Regions from separate parts of the Clostridium intestinale genome, predicted to be linked through region 2. Evidence: riboswitches for the same ligand, from Rfam matches in the RefSeq annotation. Region 2 holds a riboswitch; the other holds the start of a gene.
The links. Region 2 has a riboswitch for FMN ahead of P8F83_RS14055 (ECF transporter S component). Riboswitches for the same ligand answer to the same signal wherever they lie in the genome.
Positions count from the first base shown of each region.

Region 1: linked by a shared signal. The riboswitch ahead of ribD (bifunctional diaminohydroxyphosphoribosylaminopyrimidine deaminase/5-amino-6-(5-phosphoribosylamino)uracil reductase RibD) and the one ahead of P8F83_RS14055 (ECF transporter S component) in region 2 are both predicted to bind FMN.

Region 1 covers NZ_CP121166.1:3,390,073-3,399,762, forward strand. The annotation lists gene ribH (6,7-dimethyl-8-ribityllumazine synthase) at 1-164, opposite strand, end outside; gene P8F83_RS17425 (bifunctional 3,4-dihydroxy-2-butanone-4-phosphate synthase/GTP cyclohydrolase II) at 184-1,383, opposite strand; gene ribE (riboflavin synthase) at 1,397-2,044, opposite strand; gene ribD (bifunctional diaminohydroxyphosphoribosylaminopyrimidine deaminase/5-amino-6-(5-phosphoribosylamino)uracil reductase RibD) at 2,049-3,137, opposite strand; FMN riboswitch at 3,336-3,453, opposite strand; gene P8F83_RS17440 (DUF438 domain-containing protein) at 3,502-4,257, opposite strand; gene ric (iron-sulfur cluster repair di-iron protein) at 4,274-4,972, opposite strand; gene P8F83_RS17450 (hypothetical protein) at 5,689-5,859, opposite strand; gene P8F83_RS17455 (Crp/Fnr family transcriptional regulator) at 5,878-6,588, opposite strand; gene P8F83_RS17460 (lactonase family protein) at 6,653-7,714, shown strand; gene P8F83_RS17465 (NADH:flavin oxidoreductase) at 7,727-8,713, shown strand; gene P8F83_RS17470 (hypothetical protein) at 8,769-9,350, opposite strand; gene P8F83_RS17475 (PadR family transcriptional regulator) at 9,347-9,658, opposite strand.
Region 2 covers NZ_CP121166.1:2,747,703-2,757,392, forward strand. The annotation lists gene tsaE (tRNA (adenosine(37)-N6)-threonylcarbamoyltransferase complex ATPase subunit type 1 TsaE) at 116-577, shown strand; gene tsaB (tRNA (adenosine(37)-N6)-threonylcarbamoyltransferase complex dimerization subunit type 1 TsaB) at 574-1,278, shown strand; gene rimI (ribosomal protein S18-alanine N-acetyltransferase) at 1,278-1,733, shown strand; gene P8F83_RS14055 (ECF transporter S component) at 1,795-2,370, opposite strand; FMN riboswitch at 2,481-2,600, opposite strand; gene P8F83_RS14060 (Tex family protein) at 2,660-4,828, opposite strand; gene P8F83_RS14065 (M28 family metallopeptidase) at 4,958-6,328, shown strand; gene P8F83_RS14070 (FAD-binding oxidoreductase) at 6,628-8,025, opposite strand; gene P8F83_RS14075 (electron transfer flavoprotein subunit alpha/FixB family protein) at 8,030-9,223, opposite strand; gene P8F83_RS14080 (electron transfer flavoprotein subunit beta/FixA family protein) at 9,237-9,690, opposite strand, start outside.

The sequences.
Region 1 (9,690 bases), 640 kb from region 2:
CCTGGAACCCAAGCTATTTCAATATCTTCCTCTTTTACACCATGTCTTTTAAGTCCATCTATAGCTCCACCTAAAAGTTTAGATACTATAAACTCATTAAATCTTCCTACAACTATACTAAATTTTAATCCCTCTGCTACTAAATTTCCTTCATAATTTATCATTTTTATTCTCTCCTTATATTTAAATATTTAATAAGTGACCCATTTTTTCTTTTTTTGTTTCTAAGTAATATTTATTTTTTTCATTATGGTTCATTTGAATTGGTACTCTCTCAACTACCTCTAAGTCATAGCCGTTAAGTGCTGATATTTTTCTTGGGTTGTTAGTCATTAATCTTAACTTTGTTGCTCCAAGTTCTTTAAGTATTTGAGCTCCTATACCATAGTCCCTCATATCTTCAGGAAATCCTAATGCTAAGTTTGCCTCTACTGTATCTAATCCTTCATCTTGAAGCTTGTACGCTTTTAATTTATTAATAAGTCCTATCCCTCTTCCTTCTTGTCTCATATAAAGAAGAATTCCCTTACCTTCCTCAGATATTTTTTTCATTGCAGCATCATATTGCTCCCCACAGTCACATCTTTTTGAACCTAAGGCATCTCCTGTTAAACACTCAGAATGAACCCTAACCAAAATAGGCTCACCTTCTTTTACGTCTCCCATAACTAGTGCTACATGGTGTTCCCCATTTAACTTATTTATAAATCCTACTATCTTAAAATCTCCATACTTTGTAGGCATTGAAGTTTCCACAACCTTATCTATAAGGTTGTCTCTATGTCTTCTATACTCTACTAAATCAGCAATGGTTATTATCTTTAGATTATGCTTTGAGGAGAACTCCATTAAGTCTGGAACCCTTGCCATGGTTCCGTCATCCTTCATTATTTCACATATAACCCCAGCGCCTTTAAATCCTGCTAACTTTGCTAAATCCACCGCTGCCTCTGTATGTCCTATTCTTTTTAGAACTCCACCTTTTTTTGATATCAATGGAAATATGTGTCCAGGTCTTCTGAAATCCTCTGCCTTTGATTCTTTATTTAATAAATGTTTTATAGTATCTGCTCTTTCAAATGCAGAAATACCAGTTGTTGTATCTTTATGGTCTATTGAAACCGTAAAAGCAGTTTCATGATTATCAGTATTTTTTTCAACCATCTCATTAATATCTAATTTTCTTAATAAAGCTTCTTCTGCTGGCACACATATAAGTCCTTTTCCAAAGGTTGCCATAAAATTAATATGCTCACCTTCTACTTTTTCAGCAGCCATAAGTAAGTCCCCTTCATTTTCTCTATCTTCATCATCAACAACTATTATTATCTTACCCTCTTTAATATCCTGTATTGCTTCTTCAATAGTATTAAATTTGTACATATATAACCCTCCCTTAGAATCCATTATTTATTAGAAAATCCATGGTTATAGATTTCTTTTCATCATTCTTTTTGTTAAATCCAAGTAACTTTTCTACATACTTTCCTATAACATCACACTCAAGATTTACTTCTTCACCTATTTTCTTTTTAAGTAAAGTAGTCTCTTCGCTTGTATGAGGTATTATAGATACCTTAAACTTCTTTTCATCAACATAGGCTACAGTTAAACTTATTCCGTCTATTGCTATCGAACCTTTCTCAACAATATATTTTAAAACTTCTTTCCCCGTATCTATAGTAATCCAAACAGCATTTCCTTCTTTCTCATAGGATGTTATCTTTCCTTTTCCATCTATATGCCCACTTACTATGTGTCCTCCAAACCTGCTATTTGCAGCCATGGCTCTTTCAAGATTAACTTTATCTCCTTTTTTAAGAGTTCCTAAATTACTTCTTCTAACAGTTTCACCCATAACATCTGCATAAAAATGATTTTTTCCTATGCCTGTAACAGTGAGACAAACCCCATTAGTACTTATACTATCGCCTAAATAAGTTTCCTCAAGTACCTTGGATGCTTGTACTTTTATTCTCAAAATATTCTGTGAGGCTTCAAAATCTACAACAGTTCCTATTTCTTCAACTATTCCTGTAAACATACCTTCACCCCCTTAAATATCCCTCAATCAATAAATCTTCGCCTAAAAACTTTGTTGATATATTCTTAATATTAAAAGCTTCACTTAAGGCTCCAATTCCAACCCCTTCAACCGGTGTTTTAGCCTTGTCTCCACCTATTATTTTAGGAGCTATATAAAACTCTACCTTGTCTACTAATCCTGCTTCTAGAAAGGAAAAGTTTAATGTTCCTCCCCCCTCCAACAAAACACCATCTATTTTTAATCTTCCAAGCTCTTCTATAAGTTTCCTTATATCAACTTGCTCATCTTTATCCTGTAATATTAATACCTCTATTCCTCTATCTTTTAATTGTTTTATTTTATCTTTTGGAGCTTTTTCTGTAGTTGCTATCAAACATCTGGATTCATTACTAATATCTAAAACCCTACTATCTAGTGGAATTCTAAGCTTACTATCAACTATTATTCTTATTGGATTTCTACCATTAGGCACTCTACATGTTAGTGAAGGATTATCTTTAATAACTGTATTTACTCCAACCATAATGGCTGAATATTTATTTCTAAGTTTATGCACATTTTCTCTTGCAATTTCTCCAGTTATCCACATAGATTCCCCAGAAGTTGTGGCTATCTTTCCATCTAAACTCATAGCTGCTTTAAGTAGCACATAAGGCTCATTACTTAAAATGTATTTATTAAACACCTCATTAAGTTTTATGCATTCCTCTTGTAAAACCCCAACCTTAACCTCTATTCCAGCTTTCTTAAGCTTTTCTATACTTTTTCCTGCAACTAATGGATTAGGATCCATTTGTCCTATAACAACTTTAGAAAATCCATGTTCTATAATGGAATCAACACATGGAGGTGTCTTGCCGTAGTGATGACAAGGCTCTAATGTTACGTATATAGTTGTACCTTTAAGGGATTCCTTAGAATCTTTTATTGCATTTATCTCTGCGTGATTTCCACCATAAAACTCATGGTATCCTTCTCCAATTACTTTGTTATTCTTTACTATTACTGCACCAACTTGAGGATTAGGATTTACCTTTCCTTCTCCTTCCTTAGCTAACTCTAGTGCTCTTTTCATAAACTTTTCATCCATAACATTCCTCCTAACAAAAATCTCAAGGCAAGTAATGATTCAGACAATAAAAAATACCCCAAGCAAACGCTCAGGGCACAACAAACCAAAAGTAAATAAAGCCTATTACAACAAATAAAAAAGCTCTGAAATCCTAAAATTTCAGAGCTTATAAATGCGAAATAGCCATATTATTAAGTAAGCTTAATAATACCTTTTACTCATCTTCTTCCATCCAGACTTTACTGTCGGCCTCGGAATTTCACCGAATCATGCTAAAAATTAGCTCGTGGGCTTTACCACCGGTAGGGAATTTCACCCTGCCCTGAAGACCTTATATAATTATGAGTAAATTATATAGTTAAAGTTTTATCATGTCAACCTTTTAAAAGTTAGGAGTAAATCCACAATATCCCACTTCATCACACTTTTCCTTCATATTTGTCCATCTTGCTTCATCTTTTATTGCTTCTAAAGCTGATGGATATAATATATAATTTTCTTTAAATATATGATCTCTTAAGTTAAATATAATGTATTTAGCTGTTTCATCTAAATCTGCTTTAAATGCCTCAAAATTAATATACTTTATATTTTCTCCTAAAGATTTTAACCTTCTCTTTTTAGCTCTTAAATCCTCATGTTCCATCTTCATAATTCTAGTAGGTCCAGTTATGCCTTCCTTCTCCATCTCTAAAAACAATACATTTTCTTCTCTTTGATGGTGATTTTCTGCATCTAATATATTATCTGCTAAAGTTATAATTTTTGAGAATTCTTCCTTAGTAGAATCATAGTCCTTAAACCCTTGTATGACTTTATTTAAGTCTTCTAATTCTGTTAAAAATCCTAATATAACATCATGTTCTTCCACCATAGTATTAACTACGTGTCCTGGATATATTTTTGTTTTTAACTTCTCAAGTTCATCCTTTAACACTTCCATGTGAATCTCACATAGTCCTCTTAAATCCTCTGGTTTCATTCCTTCTTCAATTAAGTTTTGTTCTGCTACAGATAATTCCATAGGAGTGATTTCTTTTACTATTTTTAAAGCTTCCCCTCTAACTTCTTCTGTGGCACCTTCTGTATTTAATCGCTTTAATATATGCGATAAGTTTTCTACCCTCTCTTTATTCATCTCAAACCCCTCCTAATTAAATCATTTCAAATAAAACACTGTTTTCTTTGTAGATATGCATAAACAAGTTTTTTTCTAATTCATGTAACTTATGATATGCAAGTTTAAAAGTTGTGCAAGCACCTGCTGGTGGAGTAAAGTCTCTTGTAAGCTCTTCCATTTCCTTAAGAATGTCCCCAGCTCCATCATGTTCTGATTCTGTTTCCTCAATATATTTAATTAATTCTGCTTTTTTAACTTCATCTTTACTGTAAAAATACTCTTCCATAAGTGGAAATAAATTTTCTTCCTCTTTAATTAAATGTTCCTCTAGCTCAGTTTTTAAACTTCCAAATAGTTTGTGAAGTTTTAGAAGTTCTTCTCCATTATGGTTAAAATGTACTTTTAAAATTTTCAATAATAGTCCATCAATTTCTTTTATTTCTCTATAAGTATATTGATGATGTGTATCTACTATATGCTTTATTAAGTCTAATGGCTTTTCTTTTCTCCAATCCTTATACTCTTTATTGCTTTCTAAAAATTTCTCATATTCATCATTTAACTTATCAACAAACAAATCAACATTTAGTCCTTTATCTTTAAGTGCAGCACCTAAACTATCATGTCCTCCGCAGCAATAATCTATCTTTACTTCGTTAAATATCTTACTAGAATCAGGAAATATTGAAACAACCTCTCCAAGTTTTTGATTCGCATTTATAACTCTACTCATTTTTAACACCCTCCAAAAATTCTTGTTTTCTATGAACTAATAATAACTTGTATTAAAATATTAAAATATGATTCAAGTCACACTTTTAAAAAAGCTACAAAATTTAAATTCTTTTGCTCTTTTGCGCAATTGCGCAATTGATGTTTTGATGTTTTGCGCAATTGCGCAATTATACACCTCTGACCTGTAGGAGCTTCTTCCCAAGCTCCATTAAATTCCTTTTAACTTTATTACTGTAGAGACCTCTCCTCAAATCTCACTAAATCCTTTTAACTCCATTGATTAAACTGTGGCTAAAAAACGCGTCTACCGCAACAATGTGCACTTCTATTCTGTAGGAGCGTTCTTCAGCTCCATTAAATTTCTTTTAGCTTTATTCCCTGTAGAAACTCTTCTTCTCAAGAGTTTCATTAGAATCATAAAAAAAATAACCAGCAAATTTTGCTGGTTACTTAAATTTAGAATTTATTTTATTCAATTACTTTATATACACCCGTTGTTTCTTCGATGGTTACTTTACTTTCAGCTATAACTTTATCATTTTTCTTTGCTTTTAAAGTAACTTCAACTAAACTTGATTTTTCTTTTTTTGTATCTAAAGTAGGACTCCATAATACGGGTTCGCCTGTATTAGTTATTTCTTTTTGAGATTCATTTTTTATTGTATTTATAAACCCACCTTCTGTGGTACTCCAGGTGTATTCTATATCTTTAATTTATTTTTTTGCTTCTAGTTCTGGAGTCATTGTAATTCCCTGTACTGAAGATAATTCTAACATGTAGGTTTTTATGTCCGTTTTTATAGATAATTTAGGTTCTTTTGAGCTGCATGAAGTCAAAATTAAAGGTATTATTAAAACAATTAATAAATAAAACCCTCTCTTCACTGTTCTCCTCCTTAATAATTATTCTACGTAATCCCTAAGTCCTTCTTCATCCTTTATAAAGATTATTTTGTTTCCAACCATCTTAATTACTTCTAATTCCTCAAGCTTAGATAGCTTTCTACTTATAGTTTCTCTTGTAAGTCCTGTATAGTTAGCCATCTCTTCTCTATTTATCGGAAGTCTTATTTCTATACCATCTTCTTTTTTTACTCCATAGTCTTTAGAAAATTCCAGAAGCATATGAGCTATTCTTATCTCAGCATCATTTGTAGCTAAGGTTTGAGCTAAATTTTCTGTCTGAGCTAGCTTTTTTGTAACCTCAGTAAGGATTTTTAAAGAAATCTCAGGATTCTTCAGTATAATTTGGTGCATATCTTCTTTAGTTAAGGTACATATTTTCACCTTACTTATAGCAAATGCAGAGAAGTTATGGGTTTCTCCTTCATTAAAAAGGCTTAATTCACCAAAGAAGTCTCCACTAGATAAAATATGTATTATCTGCTCTTTACCATCTTTAGTTATTTTAGAAAGTTTGACTTTTCCGTCATTTATTATAAATAAAGTTTCTGATTTTTCACCTTCATGACAAAGAGCTTCACCATTTTTATATTCTCTATGTCCTGTCAAATTTTTTATGGCAAGTAGTTCCTCATCTGAAAGAAATGAAAATATAGGAACCTTCCTTACGCATAATTCATTTTTACAATTTCCACAATTACATTCTCTCATTGTAGTCACCTCAAATTTTTACTATGATATAATTAGATTATATATTTTATGGGAGGTATTTTCTATGGAAATAAACACGGAAATTTTAAAAGGATTTATAGGAACATATACTAAAGGTGATAGCAAGGGTATTTATAATTTTTCTTTTAATGCAAATTTAGGAGAAGTAAATAATATAAATGTAGCTGGAGAGCTTAGTAATCCAACTTATATAGCTATATCATCAAACAAAAAATATTTATATTCAGTAATGAAAGATGGAGATATGGGTGGAGTTGCTGCTTATTTAATAAATAAAGATGATTTAAGCCTATCTCTTCTAAACTATAAACTTTTCCCTGGATCTTCCCCTTGTCATCTAATTACTAATAAAGATGATTCTTATTTATTTTCTGCTAATTATCACACTGGTGAGATAAACTGCTATCCATTAAATGAGGATGGTTCTTTATGTGATCCTTCATCTAGAGTTTTTCATGAAGGAACTGGTCCAAACAAGGATAGACAAGAGAAAGCTCATGCTCATTTTGTAGGTCTTACTCCTAATGAAGAAAAACTTCTTGCCATAGATTTAGGTATTGATAAAATGGTAGTTTATGATTATAAAGATGGGAATCTTGTTGAGGATTCTTCTCTTACTGTAAAGTTTGAAGGTGGCTCTGGCCCAAGACACATGACCTTCCATCCTAATAAAAACTTTGCTTTTTTACTTAGTGAGCTAACTTCTGAAGTATTTGTACTAAAGTATAATCCTTCTAATAATGTTTTTGAAATTGTTCAAAAGATATCTGCTTTACCTGAAAACTTTAATGGTAAAAGCAAAGCATCTGCTATACATATTTCATCTGACGGAAGATTTTTATATACTTCCAATCGTGGATATGATTCTATAGCTGTATTTGCTGTAGATTCTGAAACTTCTCTTTTATCTTTAGTAGAAATAACAGAAACTAAAGGTAAATACCCTAGAGATTTCGTCATAGATCCTACAGGAAATTATGTTATTGTTCCTCATGAAGGTAGCGATAATATGACTATATTCTCTAGAGACAAAAATACTGGAAAAATGACTAAACTTGATCAAGAATACACTGTTCCAAGTGGTGTTTGCATAAAATTTCTTTAATGGAGGTATCATATGTCAAAATTATTTAACTCAATACAAATAGGTTCTTTAAATTTAAACAGTAGATTAGTTATGCCACCTATGGCAACTGGAAAAGCTCCGGACGGAAATGTTACTGAAGATATATTAAAATACTATGATGATAAATCTCAAGGAGGTTATATAGGCCTAATTGTAATAGAACATAGCTATATTAGCCCTGAAGGAAAAGCTCACAAAAATCAACTTTCGGTAAGTGAAGGCGTTGATATAGATAAACTAAAAGCCTTAGCTGATATCATCCATAAAAATGGTTCAAAGGCTGTTATGCAGATTAACCATGCAGGAATTCAAGCCTCAGAGGAAGTTACTGGCTTCCCTTCAGTAGGGCCTTCTTCTGTTGCTAACTCTAAAGGTGTTGTAGCTAAAGAGCTTTCTGTAGATGAAATAAAAGGTATAGTTAAAGCTTTTGGAGAAGCTGCTTCTAGAGTAAAAGCGGCTGGATTCGATGGGGTAGAAATTCATGCAGCTCATGGATATTTACTACATCAATTCTTTACACCATTAACTAATAAAAGAACTGATTCTTATGGTGGAGATGTAAAAAATAGAATAAGAATTCATCTTGAAGTTATTGAGGCTGTTAGAAAAGCTGTGGGGGAAAACTTCCCTATATTATTAAGATTAGGTGCTTCGGACTATACAGAAGGTGGAGTTACTATTGAAGACAGCTTAGTAGCTGGAGTTGAGTTTGAAAAGGCAGGAATAAACATTCTAGATGTTTCAGGTGGAGTTAGAGGATTTGTTGTTCCTGGAGCTAATGAAGAAGGTTATTTCTGGCCACTTACTGAAGCTCTTAAAGAAGCATTATCTATTCCAGTAGTTCTTACAGGTGGTATAGTTACCCCTGAAGCAGCAGAGAAACTTTTACAAGAAGAGAAAGCTGATCTTATTGGTGTGGGAAGAGCTATATATAAAGACTCTGAATGGGCTAAAAAGGCCGCTGAAAGCTTAAAATAGAAAACTTTGCATTAGTAGTTTAAAGCTGCTGATGCAAAGCTTTTTTTACATACTTTTAAATTAGATAACTTATGACTACAATTAATATTCCTCCAAGTGGAATAGTTAGTCCATTAAAGGTAGTACTAATAATACCCTGCTTAGTAAAGTTCTCATAAAATTTAGTTGTACTTCGTTCTTTTTCTGTAGCTCTTAAGTTCATATAGGATGAGTATTGAGATCCTTGAGATCCTAAGGATGTCATGTCTAATCCTGAGGAGTTACCTCCCATAACTAAGAAAAAGCCTATTACAGTTACTATTAATCCTTCTATTAAAAGAACATCTTGTATCCTATAAGGATATCTTGATGAAATACCCATTGCAACTAATATTCCTACGGTCATTAATATAAAACCTAACCCAAAGGATGCTATTAACTTTCTTATATTAAGTTTTAAATCATGATGTCTGCCTTGAGGATTAATCCTTTTATAAGATTCAGGATGAAGATGAGTACTTATAGCATTTTTTAATATATCAAATATTAGAGCTATATTTATATTTCCTGACTCTTTAATTACGTCCTTAATCTCCTCTCCATACCTCTCTCTCCATTCCTTAGGATAAAGAAGAATTAAGAGGTCTATAAGCCTCATGTTAACCTCAATCTACTTTTTCCAGTAGATATTATCTTATTTATATGCTCTAGCTGAAAGCTTAAAAGCTTCTTTCCTTCTTCGGTTATTGTATAAGGAATTTTCCTATCCTCGGTTATCACAGGCTTTATAAGATTATTTTTTTCTAATCTTGATATAGCTCCATATAATGTCCCTGCCCCTAGCTCGATAGAGAAATTATTTTTTAGATCTTCCATAATGGCATAACCATGCTTATCCTCTTCTGCTAGGCTAATTAGTATTAATAAAGAAATATCCTTGAACTTACCCATTTCTTCTAAATTCATAAATCCACCACCCTATTACGTTATACTTTATA
Region 2 (9,690 bases):
AAGGATATTCCTAACATTTAATAAATTCTTAATTATTTCACTCTTTACTTCTTTTCTTTTTTTACGAAGTTGGATAGAATAGTAAGAAGATACTTTAAAGAAAAGGAGTTTACTTATGGAATTTATTGTTGATTCTGTAGAAAAAACTATGCACATTGGCTATATGCTAGGTGAATTAGCTAAGGCTGGTGATGTATTTTGTTTAACTGGTGATTTAGGAACGGGTAAGACCCATATTTCTAAAGGATTTGCTAAGGGTCTAGGTATATCTGAGCATATTACTTCCCCAACCTTTACAATTGTTAATGAATATAATAGCGGACGACTTCCGCTTTACCACTTTGATGTTTATAGAGTAAATGATTCTGATGAAATTATGGCTATAGGTTTTGATGAATATATTTTTGGTAATGGCGTGAGTCTAATTGAATGGGCTAACTACATAGAGGATATCATTCCAGAAGATTTTGTCCACATAAGCATTAAAAAACTTCCGCACTTAGGAGATGAGTATAGAAAAATATCTATCAGACCTTATGGGGAAGGTTATTCGTACATAAAGGAGTTAAAACTATGAATATATTAAGTGTAGATTCTTCAACAGCTGTTGCAACTGTTGCACTTTTAAATGAAAATGGAGTTTTAGGTGAATATAATTTAAATTATCAAAAGCAACATTCTGTATTACTTTTACCTATGATTGAAACTTTACTTAAAAATAATAATTTAAAGATAAAGGATATAGATGGTTTTGTTATTTCTGAAGGTCCTGGTTCCTTTACTGGACTTAGAATAGGTCTTGCCACCATAAAAGGTATGTCATTAGGTATAAATAAGCCTTTTGTTTCTATTTCAAACCTAGATGGCTTAGCTTATAACGTATTTAACTTTACTGGTATTATATGTCCTGTTATGGATGCTTTAAGAGGTAATGTCTATACAGCTTTATATAAGAATATAGATGGTAAGCTTACAAGGCTTTCTGATTACCTTAATATTTCTCTTAAAGAACTTTCTGAAATATTAAATGAATATAATGAACAGGTTCTTTTTATAGGTGATGGAACAATAAAATATAAGGTGGAGCTTAAGGATTTAAAAAAGGAAGCGGTTTTCCCTCCTCTTCATCTTAATTATACAAGGGCTTCTTCTTTAGGAGAATTAGGTCTTGCTAGACTTTTAAATGGTGAAAAAGATGATATTAATAATTCAATACCTCTTTATTTAAGGAAATCCCAAGCTGAAAGAGAGTATGAAAGGAAATTAGGATTAGAGTAATGGATGAATTTAATTCTAAACAATTCACAATTGTAGACATGACTTCTGAACATCTTGTTGATATATGTGAGATTTCTATTTTTTCATTTCCCATTCCTTGGAGCTATGATTCTTTTAAGAGAGAGCTAAAAAATAAATTAGCTTCTTATTTAGTTGTTATTATGGACAACAGAGTAATAGCTTATGGAGGTATATGGGTGATATTAGAAGAAGCTCATATTACTAATATAGCGGTTCATCCAGATTATAGATGCAAAGGTATAGGTGAAACTTTATTAAATGCGCTTTTAGATAAGGCTTATGCTAGAGGTGCAAAGGAAATAACTTTAGAGGTAAGAGTATCTAATCTTCCTGCTCAGTGGTTATACAAAAAATTAGGTTTTTCTGAAGAAGGAATTAGAAAAAACTACTATGAAGATAATAAAGAAGATGCTCTTATAATGTGGAAAAGATAAATGTCCTAACATTAGAGCAAATATAAAAACCCCGGAATATCCGAGGTTTTTTATTTTTAATCTAATATTTTACTGTTCTTATAGACTGTCTATTTATTACTGCAATTACTGGTTTATATAGTAATACTGTTGCAGTTGATGAAATGGCTCCTTTTAAAATGTTAAATGGTACTGTTGCTACCGCAATAAAACTTCCTATGCTTCCACCTAAATCAACTTTAAAAACATTAACATACATAGGTAGTAATACAAAGTAGTTTAATAATACTGCCATTACAGTCATTGCTAATACTGATGAAACTAAACCTATTATTGCTGTCTTGAAAGTTCTATTTCTATTATATATAAATCCTGCTACAAACACCCAAGTAGCTCCTATAGCAAAGTTCGCGAACTCTCCTATAAACATTGAAGATGATCCTTTAATTAAGGTATAAAGAATATTTTTAATAAGTTCTATAACTATACCTGCTACTGGTCCTAGAGAAAAAGCTCCTATTAAAGCTGGAATATCAGATACATCAATTTTCAAAAATGGTGGAAAAAATGGTAGCGGAAAATCAAAATACATTAGTACAAAAGCTATTCCTGATAATAGTGCAATCCTAATTTGTTTGTTTAATCTTGAATCGTTCATTTATAATACGCCTCCTAAAGATATATCTTCCTGGGCAATATTAGGATAATAAAAAATAACAAAAGCCCTGAATCATGAGATTCAGGGCATAATAACTAAGTAATCCTAATTACTACCTTCTTTCATCCAGACTATACTGTCGGCCTCGGAGTTTCACCGAATCATGCTAAAAAACTTAGCTCGCGGGCTATACCGCCGGTGGGGAATTACGCCCCGCCCTGAAGATAATTTAATTTTTTTCTTCTTGTCTTTATTATATATCCAAGTTTAATTTTTGACAAGATATTTTTTATTCTTGTGAAACATCCTTCATGGACAGGGATATTCTTTTTCTTTTTTCATCAACCTCTATAATCTTAACTTTAATTATATCTCCTAATTTAACTATGTCTAGGGGGTGATTTACTCTTCTATTAGCCATTTGAGATTTATGAACTAATCCATCTTGGTGAACTCCTATATCTACAAAAGCTCCAAAGTCTGATACATTTCTAACAGTTCCCATTAATTCCATTCCAGGTTTTAAATCTTTTAAATCAATTACTCCTGATTTAAATATAGGCTTTGGAAGTTCCTCTCTTGGATCTCTTCCTGGTTTCTTAAGTTCACCTACTATATCTTTTAATGTAGGTTCTCCTACATTAAGTCTTGCTGCAAGTTCTTTTATTCCTATTTCTTGAACTCTTCCTTCAATATCTGTTAAAGAAGCTTTTTTAAGTTCACCTTTCGAATATCCTAATTCTTTTATAAGATTGTTAGCTGTTACGTATGACTCTGGATGTACAGCTGTATTATCTAGAGGCTCGCTGCTTTCCATTACTCTTAAGAAACCTGCACACTGCTCATATGCTTTTTGTCCTAATCTTTTAACCTTTAAAAGTTCTTTTCTATTTTTGAATTTTCCATTTTCTTCTCTATATGCTACTATATTAGCTGCAATAGAGGTATTTATTCCTGATATATAACTAAGTAAAGATGGTGTCGCAACATTTAAGTCTACGCCAACCTTATTTACGCAATCTTCTACTACTCCTTTTAGAGATTCATCAAGTTTTTTAACTGCTACATCATGTTGGTATTGACCTACTCCAATGGATTTAGTGTCTATCTTAACAAGTTCTGCTAGAGGGTCTTGAAGTCTTCTTCCTATTGATATAGCACCTCTTATTGTTACATCTAAATCAGGGTATTCCTTTTGAGCAAGTTCTGACGCAGAATAAACTGATGCTCCTGCTTCTGAAACTATGCAGTAGTATACATCTCTGCCTGTTTCTTTTTTGATTTCAGTAATCATTTCTGCAAGCACTTCTTCTGATTCTCTAGATGCTGTACCATTTCCTAATGATATTACGTCAACACCATATTTATTTATTAACTCTTTTAAAACCTTTATAGTTCCTTTTATATCCTTTTTAGGTACTGTTGGATAAACTGTAGCCTTCTCTAAAAATTTACCCGTATCATCTAAAACAGCTACTTTACATCCTGTTCTAAAGCCTGGGTCATATCCCATAACTACTTTACCTTTTATAGGGGATTGCATAAGTAGGGATTTAAGATTTTCATTGAATATTCTTATAGCTCCCTCTTCTCCCTTTTCTGTTAGCTCACTTCTTATTTCTCTTTCAATAGAAGGATATATAAGTCTTTTTAAGGAATCTTTTATGGCTTCTTCTAAATACTTATCTGTTTCACTATTACCTTTAAGTATTCTATTTTTTAGATAAGTAATTATTTTTTCTTCATTAGCTACTACTTTTACATTTAATATTTTCTCTTTTTCTCCTCTATTTATAGCTAATATTCTATGTGAAGGTAAAAATCTTACAGGCTCTGAATAGTCATAATACATTTCATAAGGAGTTGGTTCTTCTGAACCCCCTTTTGTTTCAAGTACCCCCTCTTTAAATAAGAATTCTCTAAGCCATTTTCTATAATCCGCATTGTCCGAAATTTGTTCTGCTACTATATCCATAGCCCCTGCTAATGCTTCTTCTTCATTTAAAACAGCTTTTTCTTCATCAATAAACTCTTTTGACTTATCTAGTATATCCCCTTTAAATTCTCCTGAGAATATAAGGTCAGCTAATAGCTTTAGACCTTTTTCTAAAGCTATTGTAGCTCTGGTCCTTTTCTTTGGCTTAAAAGGTCTATATATATCTTCAACTTCTGATTGAGTTTCTGCTTTTAATACTTTTTCTTTTATTTCTTCAGTTAAATTTCCTGTTTCTTCTATAATTCTTATTACATTTTCTTTTCTTTCATTAAGATTCCTTAAATAAGTTAACCTTTCAGAAAATTTTCTTAAAACTTCATCCGTTAACCCACCAGTAACTTCTTTTCTATATCTAGCTATAAAAGGTACAGTGTTTCCTCCATCTATTAGTTCTATTACACTTTCTACCTGCTTTAAACTTATATTTAATTCTTTACTTAATACTTCATTAATGTTATTCATTTTCTCCTCCTAAAAATTTACTCCATATATTATTATAATAATAATCCTCATATAATCAAGTTTCCCCTTGTCATAGATTTTGGTTAAATATCATATGTATTTATATAGTTTTTACATAAGGGGTTTAACATGAAAAAATATATTTTGGCTTTTATAAGTCTCCTTTTCTTAACATTATTTTCAATTTCACTCTATTTTAAACTTACATACAAACCTTTTGATACTGATAATGTATTAAATAATATAAAAGAGCTCTCTTCTTCTATATACGAAGGACGGCTTGCTGGAAGTGAGGGAAATATTAAAACCTCAGAATATATAATAAATGAACTTAAGAATAATTCTATTGATAGCTATAATGATGCTTATAGAGAAATGTTTAAAGTTAAAGCACCTAAGCTTATAAATGGTTCGCCAAGTTTAATCCTTAAATCCCCTGGTGGAAATGTATATAAGGAGTTTAAATATGGTGTAGATTTTAAAGAAGATTTATTGAATTTTAAGGAAAATACCTTCTCCTTTGGTGAAAAGTTTAGGGATAGCAAACTATATATTTTTACTCAAAGTATAGTAATTCAAAATTCTCAAGGTTCCTTTATGTTATATGTTTCTGACAATTCTAGTGATTTTAGAAGTTCATTTTTATATAACTCACCTTGTAGCATGTATATTTCTATCACTAAAGAGGTCTACGATGAAATCTTAGATAAACTTGGAGAGGATTATACGCTAGATTGCTTCATACCTATGGAAGTTGTTGATACAAATATACCAAATATAGTTGGGAAAATTAAAGGAAGAGATTCCTCCTTACCTCCTCTTATATTATCTGCTCACTTTGATCACTTAGGAATTGATTTAGGTGGAAACCTATATTCAGGTGCTTTAGATAACGCCTCAGGAATTTCTTTTTTATTAGAATTATCTAAAAATCTTGCTTCTTTACCTAAACCTGATAGAGATATAATTATTTTAGCCTTAAACGGAGAGGAATTTGGTTTACTAGGTTCTCAAGATTTCGCTACAAACAATTTAGATTCTATTAAGGACTCCAAATTAATAAATTTTGATATGGTGGCTTCAACTAAGGATACTTCTTTATCAATTTTTTCAGGTAAGTATGTGCGTAATTCTAAACTTATAGAAGACTTATCAAATATTTTAGAAAATGATAAAATCTACTATGTTAAAAAATTTGAAGATGTTTCAGATCATGCCCCTTTTAACTCTTTAGGTATAGATGGAGTTACTTTAGGCTTTGAGGATTATTCTAACATTCATACTCCTAATGATACTTATGAATATACTAGTTCACATGGGATTAATTTAACCTATGATCTTGTATATAAATATATACTCTCTAACTATTATGGTGGTTTTACTTTCACAATTTATGACTCCAGACTTTTCTACGGATCTTTAGGATTATTTTTAATTTTCTCATGCTTATCTCTATATTTAATTTATAAAGATTTAAAAACTAAGAAGTTAAATAAATAACTACAGGAAGAAATATTTGAGGGAAGGAAATTTTAAAATTGTAAATTATAAAGGAGAACTTTTGAGAGATACAAACTTCTGTGATGAGACTGTTTGTGAGTTTTAACAACTGCACAAATTTTACCAACTTTTATTTCCAACAACGTTACAAGAAGTTGAAGTAAGTATATAAAATCTCATTAGACATAAAACGACAAAGAATCGCTAATTAACATACTATTTACAATAATACAAGAAAAGGACACCATGAGTAACTATTAACATAGCCATCACAGTGTCCCTCTCTTACATTTCTATCACTATATAACCTTACCAGGGTTTAGAATATTGCTTGGGTCAAAGGCTTTCTTTATGCCTTTCATTATAATTAAGTTTTCTTCTGGTACAGCTTTTTTAAGATATGGTCTCTTAGCTAAACCTATACCATGTTCTCCTGAAACTTGTCCTTTTAATTCTCTTCCTTTTGCATACATGTCTTCCATTACTTCAAGAAGTTTTTTATTCCAAGTTTCTTCATCTAAAGCATCTTTTAATATATAAATGTGTAAGTTACCATCTCCAGCATGTCCAAAGCTTCTTATTCTTATTTCATGTTTTTCTTCTAATTGATGTGTATATTTAATAAATTCTGCAACCTTATTTCTTGGAACTACAACGTCAACTTCATCCATTTCAGTTGTTGATGCTTTTATTGCTTCAAGGAAAGCTCCTCTAGCTGACCAAATAGATTCTTGTCTCTCTTCGGTATCTGATATAAGTACATCTAAAGCTCCATTTTCCAAACAAATATTAGCTACTTTTTCATAGCTTGCTTCTATTTCTTCTTTTGAATTACCATCGAAGGTTAATAAAATATATGCATCTGATTGTGAATCAGGGAATTTCTTTCCTAAAAACTCTTCTGCCGCTACTATTGCAGCTCTTTGCATGAACTCTATAGCTGTTGGTATAGTTTTCGATTTTATTATTTTAGGCACAGTTTCAATTGCTCTATCTAAATCTGGGAATGGAATAAGTAGTGATATAGCCTTCTTAGGTAATGGTAATAACTTAAGTATAGCTTTTGTTACTATTCCTAGTGTTCCTTCTGCTCCTATAATTAGATCTTTAAGGGCATAACCAGAACTATTTTTAACTACTTTCCCTCCAAGATTTGTTACTTCTCCATTAGGTAGAACAACTTCTAAACCCCTAACAAAGTCTCTTGTAACACCGTATTTAACAGCTCTCATACCACCTGCATTTGTGCTTATATTACCACCTATTGTAGCTGTTTTTTCACCTGGATCTGGTGGATAAAATAAGTCAAATTCCTCAACATATTTACCTATCTCCATAAGAAGTACACCTGGTTCTAATGTTAATGTTAGGTTTTCTTCATCTATTTCAAGAATTTTGTTCATTCTTGATAAATCAATTACTATTCCACCGTATATTGGAACAGCTGCTCCAACTAGTCCAGTTCCTGAACCTCTAGGAGTAACTACAATATTATTATCATAAGCGTATTTCATAACCTTTGATACATCTTCAGTACATGCAGCTTGAACTACCAAATCAGGCATTTTTTTAACTGCTCCAAGCTCATCATGAGAATAGTCTTCTCCTATTGCTTCTTTATATAAAACTCTTTCATCGTCATTAATCAATGCTTTTATTGCTTCATAATCATTTAATTCAATATTTTTATATTCCATGATATTAAGCCTCCTTTGATAACTTTATATTCTCAATTAATTGTGGTATTATTTCGTACATATCTCCCACTATTCCATAGTGAGCGACTTGGAATATTGGAGCCTTTTCATCCTTATTTATTGAGAATATAACATCTGATTTATTCATTCCTGCTGTAAACTGAACTGCTCCAGAAACTCCTAAGGTTATGATTAGTTTTGGTCTAACGGTCCTTCCACTTAAACCTACTTGTCTCTTAGCATCTGCCCATCCTGACTCTATAAGAGGTCTTGTAACAGCAACTTCTCCTCCTAATAATTTTGCTAGTTCTTCTACCATAGCTAAATCTTTTTCTGTTTTAACTCCTCTACCAGCTACTACTAGAACCTCAGCATCAGATATTCCAGTTTCAGCTTCCTTTTTAAATACTTCTAATACATCTATATTTGAAGCTAATTTTTCATCTTCTATAGTACATCTTATGATTTGTCCATTTACATCTTCACTTCTCTCAGGCGCTAACATAACCTTATATCTAACAGTGGCAAGCTGTGGTCTAGAATTAGGTGTAATAATTTGAGCCATAATGTTTCCACCAAAGGCTGGTCTTATTTGAACTAAATCAGTATTTTCCTTTATATCTAGCACTGTACAATCTGCTGTTAGTCCTGTTCTAAATCTAGCTGCAATTCTAGGAGCTAAACTTCTACCTACAGTAGTTGCACCTACTAATATAGCTGTTGGTTTTACTTTATTTATAAAATCTTCAAAAGCAGCTGTATAAGGTTCAATTCTAAATTCTTTTAACTTTTCACTATCATATACATAAACCTTGTCTACTCCATAATGAAGTAATTCTTCAGCTTTATCCTCTATATCATGTCCTACAAATACACAATAAACTTCTTGATTAACTTTAGCTGCAAGCTCTCTTGCTTTACCTATAAGTTCCAAAGTTACAGGATGTATATCTCCTTCTACATGGTCAACATATACTCCTACTCCCTTCCATAAACTCTTATCTACTGAAGGTTTCTTTTCTCCTTCTACATATTCAAATGCACCTTCTGGACCTTTTCTTACACAAAGTCTACACATTTTGCAACTTGCATTTATTTCTATATTATCATTTACTATATCCATTGCTCCAAAAGGACATAATTTTATTGCTTCACCTTTATTATCAATTTTTTCGTTATGAACTACTAACTTTGCCATAATATTTTCCCTCCTATATAAATCTTAATTCCTTAAGAGTGTGTGACATCTTTTCAACTATTTTTTCACCATCTTCTTTCCACATTTCTCTATGACTATTTACTTCTGGTGGAAAAATTCTTTCAACTTGAGTTGGTGATCCATTAAGTCCATATTTCATTTCATCTTTATCTTCAAAATCATTTAAAGATATCATTCTAATTTCTCTATTTTTTGTTGCCATTTTCTTTTTAAAGGAAGGTAATCTTGGCTGATTTATATCCTTTTCTACTGTTATTAAACAAGGGAATTTTATTTCTGCAACTTCAATTGTGTTTGGCATATCCATTTCTACAACTAAAGCATTGTCTTTAGTTTCTTTTATATTTCTTACGTTAGATATATGAGGTATATTTAGATACTCCGCCATTTCAGGTCCAACTTGAGCTGTATCTCCGTCTGTAGTTTGTTTACCACAAAGTATTAAG